DNA from 3 places in the Herbaspirillum sp. WGmk3 genome. Region 3 is predicted to be linked to each of the others. Evidence: predicted binding sites of a transcription regulator. Region 3 holds the regulator's gene; each other region holds the start of a gene.

Region 1 (4,263 bases), on a different contig from region 3:
CGTTTGGATAAAAAGAAAGGCACCCGAGGGTGCCTTTTTCATTGCTGCTGATCTGAATGAAATCCGGATCAGGAATAAGCCTGCAGCGAGGTCTTCATCTTCTTCAGCGCGACTGCTTCGATCTGGCGGATACGCTCGGCCGACACGCCGAACTCGTCAGCCAGCTCATGCAGGGTCGCACCCGAGCCATCGTCATTGGCCAGCCAGCGGGCTTCGACGATGCGGCGCGAACGGTCATCCAGCTTGGACAGGGCCGCTTCCAGGCCTTCGGATTGCAGGCGGTCGTACTGCTTGGCTTCGATCACGCGGGTCGGTTCCGAATTGTCGGAGGACAGGTAGGCGATGGGGGCGAACTTGTCATCTTCATCATCGGTGGGCGACTCCAGGGCGATGTCGCGACCGGACAGACGGGTTTCCATCTCGATCACTTCTTCGCGCTTGACGTCCAGGGTCTTGGCCAGGGCCTCGACCTGGGCCGGCGTCATCGCGTCCAGGCCTTCCTTGTGGCTGCGCAGGTTGAAGAACAGCTTGCGCTGGGCCTTGGTGGTCGCGACCTTCACGAGACGCCAGTTCTTCAGGATGTACTCGTGGATCTCGGCCTTGATCCAGTGCATGGCATAAGACACCAGACGCACGTTCTGGGCCGGGTCGAAGCGCTTGACGGCCTTCATCAGGCCGATATTGCCTTCCTGGATCAGGTCGGCGTGCGGCAGGCCGTAGCCGAGATAGCCACGGGCAATCGACACCACCAGGCGCAGGTGCGACAGCACCATCTTCTGAGCGGCGCCCAGGTCGTTCTTTTCACGCAGGTCGCGCGCCAGCTTGACCTCTTCTTCGTGGGTCAGCATGGGCAGGCGGTTCACTGCCGAGATATACGCGTCGATATTGCCCAGGCTGCCGGAAAAACCCAGCGCGAGTGCATTGGACTCGGCAGGCATGAGTGCAGTGTGTGCAGACGCAGTTTTCATGGATTCTCCTTGGTTCCTTTGCGGAAACAGTATGAAACGGTAGGAAGCGGATGCTTCGGTTGCCGGGGGCAATGTTGCCAACTTCCCCGGCGCGGCCAACGTGGCCAGACGCTGTTTGCTGCAGTGCTCCGATAAAACTGGAGCAATTCAATAGGTATTCTAGCACTCGTCACCCAAGAGTGCTAATTGCATGATGGTGCGGTGTTGATAGCCAAGAACTATTGCTGCTCAGCTAATCATTGCATTACTTCCCCTTCATATTAGTCGCCTTTGGGCGACAAAAGTTGCGATTGGGGTCAAAAGGGGGCCAGAAACTTGTAACACTTTTTTGCAGCGCGCCAAGTGAGGGGCAAGGCGCAGGAAATGGCCATCCTGCATTGGGAAGCTTCGGTGCTGGGGGGGTGGTAAACCGGTCAAATGAACTTGGCTTCAAGTAGAAGACGATCTGACGCCGCTCTTATTGTATGGGCAGCAGGATCAGGTGAATGTTCCTGTCAAAAAAGGAAAGCCCGCATGAGCGGGCTTTCAGGCCAGGCGAACCGGATGGCTGAGGTGGCGCTCAAGCCTTCCTGGCCAACTGCCTGCGCACCGACAGCATCGCCCCGAACAAGCCCAACAAGCCGCTGATGGCCAGCAGCAGGCCGATGGCCATGGGGCTGGGCAGGGCCAGCTGGAATTCCGAGGCATACAGGTGGGCGAAATCCAGGATGGCTTCATTGAGCGGCTGCTGCGCCGCCACCACCAGCCCCAGCGCCACCGCGCCCGCACACAGGCCCAGCAGCGCGCCGGTGTAATAGAACGGACGATAGATGAAGGAATTGGTCGCCCCGAACAGCCGCGAGACCTCGATTTCGTCGCGCTGCGTCATGACCTGCAGGCGAATCGTGTTGAAAACGACCGCCACCACCACCGCCCCCAGCGTGATCCCCAGGAACAGCAGCACCAGCCGCAGGATGCGCAGCAGCGCCGCCAGGCGCTTGACCCATTCGGAATCGATCTGCACCGTATCCACGCCCGGCTGCTTCTTGAGCTGCTGGGCGATGTCATCCACCCGGCTGGCATTCATGGCGTTCTCGAAGCCGGGCAGGCGCACCACGTAGCTGTCCGGCAGCGGATTGCTGCCCAGCGTGGCGAGCACATCGGCCAGGCCGGTCTTGCTCTTCATCGCATCGAAGGCCTTCTCGCGCGGGATGAACTCGACCTTGCCATTGGTGTTGCTGTCCTTCAACACCTGGCTGATGGTCTTGCCCACGGCCTGCGCGGCCTCGCGGCTGGCATCGGGTTTCATGAAGATGCTGATCTCCGGCTCCACCGACATCTGCTCCGAGATCGGGCGCACGTTTTCCAGCGCCGAGAGGCCGGCAAAGGGCAGCGCCAGCGCAATCGAGACCACCAGCACGTTCAACAGGAAATTGCCCGGCGAGCGCAGCAGGTGGCGCAGGGCGTCCGCAATGGCGGCGAAATGCTGTCGGAGCCAGTTCATGGCGACACCTCCACGGGATTGGCCACGCCGTTGTGCCAGCCATCGACGATGCGGCCACGGTCCAGGTAGATGATGCGGTCGGCACCGGTGAGGAAATTTTCGTCGTGGGTCGAGATCAGGCAGGTCACGCCCACGCCGTGGAAGGATTTCAAGGCGGCCAGCACCTTGTTGGCATTGGCCCGGTCCAGATTGGCCGTCGGCTCGTCAGCCAGAATGATCTGCGGACGGTTGACGATGGCGCGTGCAATGGCCACGCGCTGCTGCTCACCGCCGGACAGTTCCAGCGGCTCGCACATGGCCTTCTCCAGCAGGTCGACCTTGTCGAGCGCGGCGCGGGCGCGCTTTTCCGCATCCGGGCGGGAAGAGCCGGTCACGATCAGCGGCAGCATCACGTTGGCCAGCAGATTGCGGTCCAGCAACAGCTTCTGCTGCTGGAAGATCAGCCCCAGGTTGCGCCGCAGGTAGGGCAGGCCGGAAGGTTTCAAGCCCGCGATGTCGGTGCCGCTGACGGTGAGCTTGCCCGAAGTGGGCCGCTCGATGGCCGCGATCATCTTCAGCAGCGTGGACTTGCCGGCACCGGAAGGGCCGGCCAAAAAGATCAATTCGCCCTTCTTCACCGACAACGTAATGTCGCGCAGGGCATAGACCTCGCGCGCGTATTGCTTGGAAACCCGGGTAAATTCAATCATCGGTTCAACTCAGGAGGGCATCGACGAATTCGGTGGCATTGAACGGCTGCAGGTCTTCGATCTTCTCGCCCACGCCGATGAAGTACAGCGGCACCGGGCGGGTCTTGGCGATGGCGGCCAGGATGCCGCCCTTGGCGGTGCCATCCAGCTTGGTCACCACCAGGCCGGTCAGCCCCAGCGCATCATCGAAGGCCTTGACCTGGGCCAGCGCATTCTGGCCGGTGTTGCCGTCGATGACCAGCAGCACTTCATGCGGTGCCGAGTTCATCGCCTTGGCAATGACCCGCTTGATCTTCTTGAGTTCATCCATCAGGTGCAATTGCGTCGGCAGGCGGCCGGCGGTATCGACCATCACCACATGGGTGCCGCGCGCCTGTGCCGAATGCACCGAGTCATAGGCGACGGCGGCCGGATCGCCGGATTCCTGCGCGATCACCTGGACGTTGTTGCGCTCGCCCCAGACTGCCAGCTGCTCGCGGGCGGCCGCGCGGAAGGTGTCGCCGGCGGCCAGCAGCACCGACTGGCCGTGCGCCTGCAGATGCAGGGCCAGCTTGCCGATGGTGGTGGTCTTGCCGGCACCGTTGACGCCGGCAATCATCATCACCAGCGGCTTGTCGCGGCCCAGCACCAGCGGGCGCTGCAGCGGCTGCAGCAGGTCGATCAGCAGGGTGCGCAGGGCGGTGCGCACCTGGGCGGCTTCGGTCAGGCGCTCGTTTTTGACTTTTTTCTTCAGCTCGGCCAGCAGCCACTGGGTGGCTTCCACGCCGGCGTCCGATACCAGCAGGGCCGATTCCAGTTCCTCGTACAAGTCTTCATCGATGCGCGCACCCACGAACAGCGTGGTCAGGTTGCTCGAGGTCTTGGACAGCCCGGCCTTCAGGCGCGACAGCCACGAGCGCTTGACCTCTGGGGCCGGTTCCGGCGCGGCGACGATCTCGACTTCTTCGGCGGACTCTTCGATGGCGGCCACCGGCTCCGGGGGGGCGGCCGGGGCAGTCAAGGGTTGGGGCACAGGCTCCGGGTCAGCGATCGGCGTCGGGGCTGGCGGTGCTACCGGTGCAGGCGCGGCAACTGGTGGCTGAACCGCAGCGGGAGCGGCAGGAGCAGGAGCAACGGATTCAGT
Region 2 (4,263 bases), on a different contig from region 3:
GACCCGAACAAGAAGATCGAGCGCTACGACGCTGTCGAGAAGGGCGACTACACCATCGGCGGTGCCAACAACGAGTCGAGCCAGACGCTGGACCTGGGCGTGAACTATCGGATCTCGCCGTCGCTGTCCTTGATCAGCAGCCTGCAATACACCCGCGCCAAGTTCGTTCGCACCGTCGATGGCCGCATGGTGCAGATCAACCTGGGTGCCAAGTATGACCTGTCCAAGCGCACTTCTACCTATGCCGTCATCCGCAACCTGCGTACGTCCGACATGTACAGCGTTGGCCTGGCCAGCGACCGCGTACCAGGTAGTGATCGCAGTCAGACCGGCATCAACGCCGGCCTGAGCCACACCTTCTAAGTTCTGGCACTGCATCGGGCTCGTGGGAGCCCGATGTTTTGGCCCGCATCTGCAAGGATGCGGGTCTTTTTTTTATGCAGAAACCTTTGTGAGGTCGATGCTCGGTCAACTCAGTTGCGCGAGATCGGGGAGGAAGCCTTGCACTCCGGCTCCGCTCCGATCGCCGCCCAACAAAAAACCCGCATCATCGCTGATGCGGGTTTTTTACTTGCAGCACAGGCCATGCGACGCATGGCCCGCAGCCGGAAGGCCAATTACATCATGCCGTCCATGCCGCCCATGCCACCCATACCACCCATGCCGCCAGGCATGCCGGCCGGCTTGTCCTCGGTCACTTCGGCCACCAGGGCGTCGGTGGTCAGGATCAGGCTGGCCACGGAGGCAGCGTTTTGCAGCGCCGAACGGGTCACCTTGGCCGGATCCAGCACGCCCAGTTCCACCAGGTCACCGTAGGTGCCGTTGGAAGCGTTGTAGCCGAAGTTGCCCGAACCTTCCAGCACCTTGTTCACCACCACCGACGGCTCGTCGCCGGCGTTGAAGACGATCTGGCGCAGCGGCTCTTCGATGGCGCGCAGCACGATCTTGATGCCAGCTTCCTGATCCGGGTTGTCACCCTTCAGGTCCTTGACGTTGGCGCGAGCGCGCAGCAGGGCCACGCCACCGCCAGGCACGACGCCTTCTTCAACAGCAGCGCGGGTAGCGTGCAGGGCGTCTTCGACGCGGGCCTTCTTTTCCTTCATTTCGACTTCGGTGGCAGCGCCAACCTTGATCAGTGCAACACCGCCGGCCAGCTTGGCCACGCGCTCTTGCAGCTTTTCACGGTCGTAGTCGGAGGTCGCTTCGCCGATCTGGGTGCGGATCATTGCCACGCGAGCTTCGATGCCAGCGGCTTCGCCGTTGCCGTCGATGATGGTGGTGTTTTCCTTGCCGATTTCAACGCGCTTGGCTTGGCCCAGTTCAGCCAGGGTAGCCTTTTCCAGGGTCAGGCCGACTTCTTCGGCGATCACTTGGCCGCCGGTCAGGATGGCGATGTCTTCCAGCATGGCCTTGCGGCGGTCGCCGAAACCAGGAGCCTTGACGGCAGCGGTCTTCAGGATGCCACGGATGTTGTTGACCACCAGGGTAGCCAGGGCTTCGCCTTCGACGTCTTCAGCCACGATCAGCAGCGGACGGCCAGCCTTGGCGACTTGTTCCAGCACCGGCAGCAGGTCACGGATGTTGGAGATCTTCTTGTCGAACAGCAGGATGAAGGGATTGTCCAGAGCGACGATCTGCTTCTCTTGGTTGTTGATGAAGTACGGCGACAGGTAGCCACGGTCGAATTGCATACCTTCGACGATGTCCAGTTCGTTTTCCAGCGACTTGCCGTCTTCCACGGTGATGACGCCTTCCTTGCCGACCTTTTCCATGGCCTTGGCGATGATGTCGCCGATGTCCGCGTCGGAGTTGGCCGAGATCGAGCCGACTTGAGCGATTTCCTTGGAGGTGGTGGTGGGCTTGGCCAGGTTCTTCACTTCACCGACGATGGCGGTGACAGCCTTGTCGATACCGCGCTTCAGGTCGGTCGGGTTGAAGCCTGCGGCGACGTACTTGAAGCCTTCGCGCACGATGGCTTGAGCCAGCACGGTTGCGGTGGTGGTGCCGTCACCGGCGTTGTCGGAGGTCTTGGAAGCGACTTCCTTGACCAGCTGGGCACCCATGTTTTCCAGCTTGTCCTTCAGTTCGATTTCCTTGGCGACGGAAACGCCGTCCTTGGTCACGGTCGGGGCGCCGAAGCTGCGCTCCAGCACAACGTTGCGGCCCTTGGGGCCCAGGGTGACCTTGACTGCGTTGGCCAGGATGTTGACGCCGTTGACGACCTTGGCGCGTGCTTCATCGCCGAAAATAACTTGCTTTGCTGCCATGTTGGATTCTCCAGAAATTCGGTTCAGTTCATGTCGCCGGGCTCGGGCCTGAAGATTCAGGGAGCACCGGCTGCTGTCTTGTTGCCGATGGCCTTCACGTTTTCTCTATCTATATAGAAGGAAAAGGAAGGCCGGATGCCGAATTACTTCTCGACGACGGCGAACAGGTCTTCTTCGCGCATGACCAGCAGTTCCTGGCCATCGATCTTCACGGCCTGGCCGGAGTACTTGCCGAACAGAACGCGGTCGCCGACCTTCACGGCCAGTTGACGGACCTTGCCATCTTCCAGGATCTTGCCGTTGCCGACGGCCAGGACTTCGCCTTGGTCCGGCTTTTCGGTCGCTGCGTCAGGCAGAACGATACCGGAAGCAGTCTTGGTTTCCTGGTCGAGGCGCTTGACGATAACGCGATCGTGCAAAGGGCGAAGATTCATGAGAACTCCTTAATTTTCAATAAGTTAGCATTGATTGCGGCGATGCCTGCAACGGTTTTCTTCCAAATGCAGCAGACGTCACCGCATGAAAAAGGGGATTGCGCCCGGCGGCGCTGTTAGCACTCTGCCGTGACGAGTGCTAAGTATAGGGATGGGTTGGGGAATTTTCAAGGCGTCAATTGCCGTGTTTGCGCGCCTGGTCCGCGCACCGGCACTCAAAAAATTCGAGGCCAGTTAAGAGAAATGCAGGCATGGCTCTGAATATGTAAAAAATAGAATGCGAATCATTATTATTGCGGCTCTTTCGGATCAGTCCGGAAGAGCCTTTTTTATAAGAAATGAACGGCGGAGGTTCGCCAGTATTTTTATTGGACCGAAATGCAATGAAGAACAATCAGGCCCCTTTCAACCATGCACGCGATCTGCGTATCGCCACCTCAACCCTTGCCTCGCTCGTGATGCTCGGCTTCCCGCTGGCCGGCATGGCGCAGCAGTCCGCGGCGCCCGACGGGCCGGCGGGGCTGGAACCGATCCAGGTCAGCAGCGATTGGCTCGGCACTGGCTTCGAGAGCAGCGTGAAGACCTATCCCGGTGCCCGCACCGTGGTCAAGAAGCAGGAGATCGACAGCACCGGCGCCGTCAGCATCGGCGAGGTGATGCGCCGCATTCCCGGCGTGCAGTCCAGCGACAGCGCCGGTACCTCCGGCAGCGCCATTGCCTTGAACATCGGCGTGCGCGGTCTGACCGGACGCTTTTCGCCGCGCTCCACCGTCCTGCTGGATGGCATCCCCTTGTCGGTGGCACCCTATGGCCAGCCCCAGCTTTCGTTTGCGCCCCTGAGCCTGAACAACATCGAATCGATCGACGTCATCCGTGGCGGCGGCGCGGTGCGCTTCGGCCCACAGAACGTGGGCGGCATCATCAATTTCAAGACGCGCTCCATTCCCGCCAGCGAGCGCATTTCGGGTGATGCCTCGGTGCGCTACAACAGCTACGGCAAGGGTGGCGGCAATGCGCAGTACACCGCCTTTGCCGGCGGCCAGAGCGACAATGGCCTGGGCATGGCCTTCCTGTACTCGGGCCAGGACGGCAGCGGATGGCGCGACAAGAGCGATGAACATCTCAACGATTTTGCGCTGAAGATACGCTACGAAATTTCCCCGCGTTCCGAACTCCACGCCAAGTTCAATTACTACGACGTGCTGAGCCGCACGCCGGGCGGCCTCACCACCGCGCAGTACGCCGCCGACCCGTTCCAGAACACCCGCCAGCGCGACAACTGGAGCGGTACCCGCAAAGGCTTCGACGTCGGTTACCTCAATACGCTGTCGGATCATCAGGAGCTGGAGATCCGGACCTACTTCAACCAGGCGACCCGCCAGAGCAGCTTGATCAACGTGACCGGCGTGCGCCTCTCGCATCAGCCGCGCAACTATGAAACGCTGGGCATCGAACCCCGCTACACGCAGCGATTCGCCTGGGGCGGCACTACGCACGATGTCACCGTGGGTTACCGCACCATCCGCGAGCGCGGGAATGACAACATCTACAACGAAGCGGTC
Region 3 (4,263 bases):
CGCCCGAAGTATCGGTGGGTGCTGCCTGTTCCGGTGCCTTGGTCGAGGAGCAGCCGGCCAGCGAGACGGCCAGTGCAGCCAGGACGCCGATGGCGGTGGTGTGATGACGGGACTTCATTCGGGAAAGCATGCGCATAAAGATTTCAACCGGGTTGAGCCATGAGCCTAAAGCGCTATATGATAAGCTAGAACTTACTTCTTAAATAGGCATGAGTGCGTTCCGGGTGTAAAAGGGCGTTCCCCACCGCCCCGCCGGAACGGTCCGCCGGGTCTTCCCAGTGGACCGCCGCGCCTGTTCGAGACCAGTAAAACCCGGGAACCCACTCTACCATGCCGAACAATCCATCCGAACTGAAGGCCAGCGGCCTGAAGGCGACCCTGCCGCGCCTGAAGATCCTCGAAATCTTCCAGAACACCTCCGTGCGCCACTTGAGCGCCGAAGACGTCTACAAACAATTGCTGTCCGACAACCTCGACGTTGGTCTGGCCACCGTCTACCGCGTGCTGACCCAGTTCGAACAGGCCGGCCTGCTCCAGCGCAATCACTTCGAGACCGGCAAGGCCGTCTTCGAACTCAACGAGGGCTCGCACCACGACCACCTGGTCTGCCTGGATTGCGGCAAGGTCGAGGAATTCTTCGACGCCGAAATCGAGAAACGCCAGCTCAAGATTGCCCAGGAGCACGGTTTCGAGATCGCCGACCATGCCCTGGCCCTCTACGGTCATTGCAAAAACTGCAAGAAAGTGAAGAAGTAAGTTTGCTTTCGCTTGCCTGGCTTGATTCCGGCAAGGCTGCATGAAGGAAAATGTAAAAAAGCCATGTGAGGTCTCACATGGCTTTTTTGCGTCCTGGCGCGATGGTTGTGCTGGCAGCGATCAGTGCTGGCTCAAGGCGCTGGAAAGCAGCTTGGCCGTGATGTCGACGATGGGAATGACGCGTTCGTAGGCCATGCGGGTCGGTCCGATCACGCCCAGGGTGCCGACGATGCGGCCGTTGACCTCGTAGGGGGCGGTGACGATGCTCATGTCATCCATGGGCACCAGCTGCGATTCGCCGCCGATGAAGATCTGTACGCCCGTGGCCTTGCTGGACACATCCAGCAGCTGCAAGAGCCCGGTCTTCTGCTCGAACATGTCGAACAGGCGGCGCAGCGAATTCATGTTGGAAGACAGGTCGGTCACCGACAGCAGGTTGCGTTCGCCGGAGATGACCACGTTGTTGTCGGCCTCTTCGTTCATGGCGTCGCTGCCGGCTTCGACGGCGGCCTGCATGAGCGCGGTCATGTCGTCGCGCAGCTGGCGCAGTTCGCCCTGCAGGTGGATGCGCACCTGGTCGAAGGACTGCCCGGCGTAATGCTGGTTGATGTAGTTGGCGGCCTGGGTCAGCTGGCTCGGGGTGTAGTCGACGTCGGTCAGGAGCATGCGGTTCTGCACGTCGCCACCCTGGTCGACGATGACCAGCAGGATGCGCTTTTCCGACAGCCGCAGGAACTCGATCTGCTGGAACATCGATTCGCGCTTGGGCGTCATCACCACGCCGGCGAACTGCGACAGCGAGGACAGCACCTGGGCCGCATTGGTGATGATCTTCTGCGGCGAGCCGCTGTGCTGCAGGCGTGCCTGCAGGCGGCCTTCGAGGGCGCTCTCGTCGATGGCCTCGACGGTGAGCAGCGTGTCGACGAACATGCGATAGCCGCGCGGCGTGGGCACGCGGCCGGCCGAGGTGTGCGGGCTGGCGACGAAGCCCATCTCTTCGAGATCGGCCATGATGTTGCGGATGGTCGCCGGCGACAGTTCCAGGCCCGACAGTTTCGACAGGGCGCGCGAGCCCACTGGCTGGCCGTCGGCGATGTACCGTTCGACCAGGGCCTTCAGGAGTGTGCGGGCGCGGTTATCGAGTTGCATGGGGCATATTCTAGCGGCATATCCGGTAAATGTGACGGCCGCGTCAGTTCTTCCAAAAATTGAACAAAGGTTCAGGCTTGCGCCTGCAGCCAGTCGTGCAGCTCATGCAGGTCGCGGCAGATGGCGTCGGGCGTGATGCCCTCGGGCAGGGTGCGGTCGAAACGGTTCATCCATACTGCCCGCAAACCGGCCCGCTGCGCACCTTGTACGTCCAGCAGCGGATCGTCGCCCACATAGACGGTGGCTGCCGGGGCGACCTGCAGGGCCTCGCAGGCGGCATGGAAGATGGCCGGATCCGGTTTGGCGCGGCCGAAGCGATGCGCCGCAATCGAGACCCCGAAGTGCCCGGCCAGGCCGATGCGCTCCAGGTCGGCAAAGCCGTTGGAGACCGAACCCAGCGTGAGCCGGCCCTTCATGCGCAGCAGCGCCGGTTCGACGTCATCGAACAGCGCCACCGTGCTGCGGGCTTCGGAGAACAGGGCCATGGCCGGGTCGACCAGCGCCAGGTCCACGTCATGCTCGCGGAAGACCTCGGAGAGCGCCGTGTGGCGCAGCTTCCAGAGGTCGATGCGATACATCGGGTCGGTCTTCATCAGGGCCATGCGGCGTTCGCGCAGGCTGGCAATCGTATGGGCCGCCACCACCGCGGGCGCATGCTCGCGCAGCCAGTCGTAGAGCAGGCCTTCGGCGCGCACCAGCACCGGTTCGATGGCCCACAGGGTATCGTCGAGATCGAACAGGACCGCCTCGATGGGCGAAGAGGCGGGCGAGGAGGGCAGGGAGGAAGCGCTTGGTTTCATTACAATGTCATCTCAAATTATGGTCTAATCCGCAGCATGTGGCCCATCAAATTACCCGTTCAGGCAGCCGTACCCAAAACCGTCGCCATCGTCGGCAAGTTCCAGGCCGTCGGCATCGCGCAGATCTTGTCGGACATCGCGGTGTTCCTGGAGTCGCATGGCCACACCGTGGTCTTCGAGTCCGAGACCGCCGAGAACATCGCCCTGCAAGGCTATGACAGCATGACGCCCGAGCAGATCGGGCATCACGCCGACGTGGCCATCGTGGTCGGCGGCGACGGCACCATGCTCGGCATTGCGCGCCAGCTGGCACCCTACAACGTGCCGCTGATCGGCATCAACCAGGGCCGCCTGGGCTTCATCACCGATATTGCCCAGGACCGCATGATACCGGCTCTGGCCGACATGCTGGAAGGCAAGGTCGAAGCCGAGTCGCGTTCGCTGCTGGAAGCGCGGGTCTACCGCGAGGGCAGCGAGATCTTCCGTGCGCTGGCCCTGAACGATGTGGTGGTGGCGCGCGGCTCCACCTCCGGCATGGTCGAGCTGCGGGTGGAGGTCGATGGCCGCTTCATGTACAACCAGCGTTCCGATGGTCTCATCGTGGCCACGCCCACCGGTTCCACCGCCTATGCTCTGTCGGCCGGTGGCCCCATTCTGCATCCCAGCCTGCACGGGATCGTGATGGTGCCGATTTCTCCGCATTCGCTGTCCAACCGGCCCATCACGCTGTCGGATTCCTGCGAGATCGTGATCCAGGTGGTGGCCGGGCGCGAGGTCAGCGCCAACTTCGACATGCAATCCTTGACCAGCGTGCTGCATGGCGACCGCATCGTGATCCGCCGTTCGGCGCACAAGATCACTTTCCTGCATCCCGAGGGCTGGAGTTATTTCGATACCCTGCGCGAGAAGCTGCACTGGAATGAATACCCCTCCATAGAAGGCCGATTACAATAAGCGCGCATCAAGCCCGGCCATCGCGTGCCGGCTCGCTTGAGCCTACTGGCCTGTCCGTCCAACCCGCTGCGAGACCACCATGCTGCGTACCTTAACGATTCGCGACTTCGTGATTGTCGATGCCATCGAGCTCGAATTCGCGCGCGGATTCTCCGTCTTCACCGGCGAAACCGGTGCCGGCAAATCCATCCTCATCGATGCCCTGGCGCTGGCCATGGGCGGACGGGGCGATCCCAGCGTGGTGCGCGAGGGCGCGGCCAAGGCGGATGTGAGCGCCGATTTCACCGCCACGCCGGAAGTGATGGCCTGGCTGGACGAACACGAATTCAGCGGCGAGCACGACGGCGTGCTGCTGCGCCGGGTGATCGACAATGCCGGCCGCAGCAAGGCCTACATCAACGGCAGCGCCGCCACCGCCGCGCAATTGCGCGAAGTCGGCGAGATGCTGGTGGACATCCACGGCCAGCACGCGCACCAGTCGCTGATGAAGGCCGATGCCCAGCGTCAGTTGCTGGACAGCCAGGCCGGTCTGCTGGAACCTGCGCGCGAAGTGGCTGCGGCCTACAAGACCTGGCGCGCCCTGGCCCGCCAGCGTGAGCAGTTC

The links. Region 3 encodes HrcA, which represses chaperone genes, less so after heat shock. Its sites were predicted from a motif close to TTAGCACTCNNNNNNNNNGAGTGCTAA; they were not measured.
Region 1: the regulator HrcA is predicted to act here: its motif matches at 1,128-1,154, upstream of rpoH (RNA polymerase sigma factor RpoH).
Region 2: the regulator HrcA is predicted to act here: its motif matches at 2,818-2,844, upstream of groES (co-chaperone GroES).

The regions. Positions count from the first base shown of each region.
Region 1 is NZ_JAKYWT010000003.1:185,823-190,085, reverse strand. Features, by position in the region: gene rpoH (RNA polymerase sigma factor RpoH) at 69-968, opposite strand; gene ftsX (permease-like cell division protein FtsX) at 1,528-2,451, opposite strand; gene MKD49_RS12810 (cell division ATP-binding protein FtsE) at 2,448-3,140, opposite strand; gene ftsY (signal recognition particle-docking protein FtsY) at 3,145-4,263, opposite strand, start outside.
Region 2 is NZ_JAKYWT010000006.1:231,893-236,155, reverse strand. Features, by position in the region: gene MKD49_RS22280 (porin) at 1-363, shown strand, start outside; gene groL (chaperonin GroEL) at 618-2,267, opposite strand; gene groES (co-chaperone GroES) at 2,411-2,701, opposite strand; gene MKD49_RS22265 (TonB-dependent siderophore receptor) at 3,085-4,263, shown strand, end outside.
Region 3 is NZ_JAKYWT010000005.1:513,799-518,061, forward strand. Features, by position in the region: gene MKD49_RS20880 (outer membrane protein assembly factor BamE) at 1-118, opposite strand, end outside; gene fur (ferric iron uptake transcriptional regulator) at 331-756, shown strand; gene hrcA (heat-inducible transcriptional repressor HrcA) at 877-1,905, opposite strand; gene MKD49_RS20895 (HAD family hydrolase) at 1,977-2,705, opposite strand; gene MKD49_RS20900 (NAD kinase) at 2,742-3,659, shown strand; gene recN (DNA repair protein RecN) at 3,739-4,263, shown strand, end outside.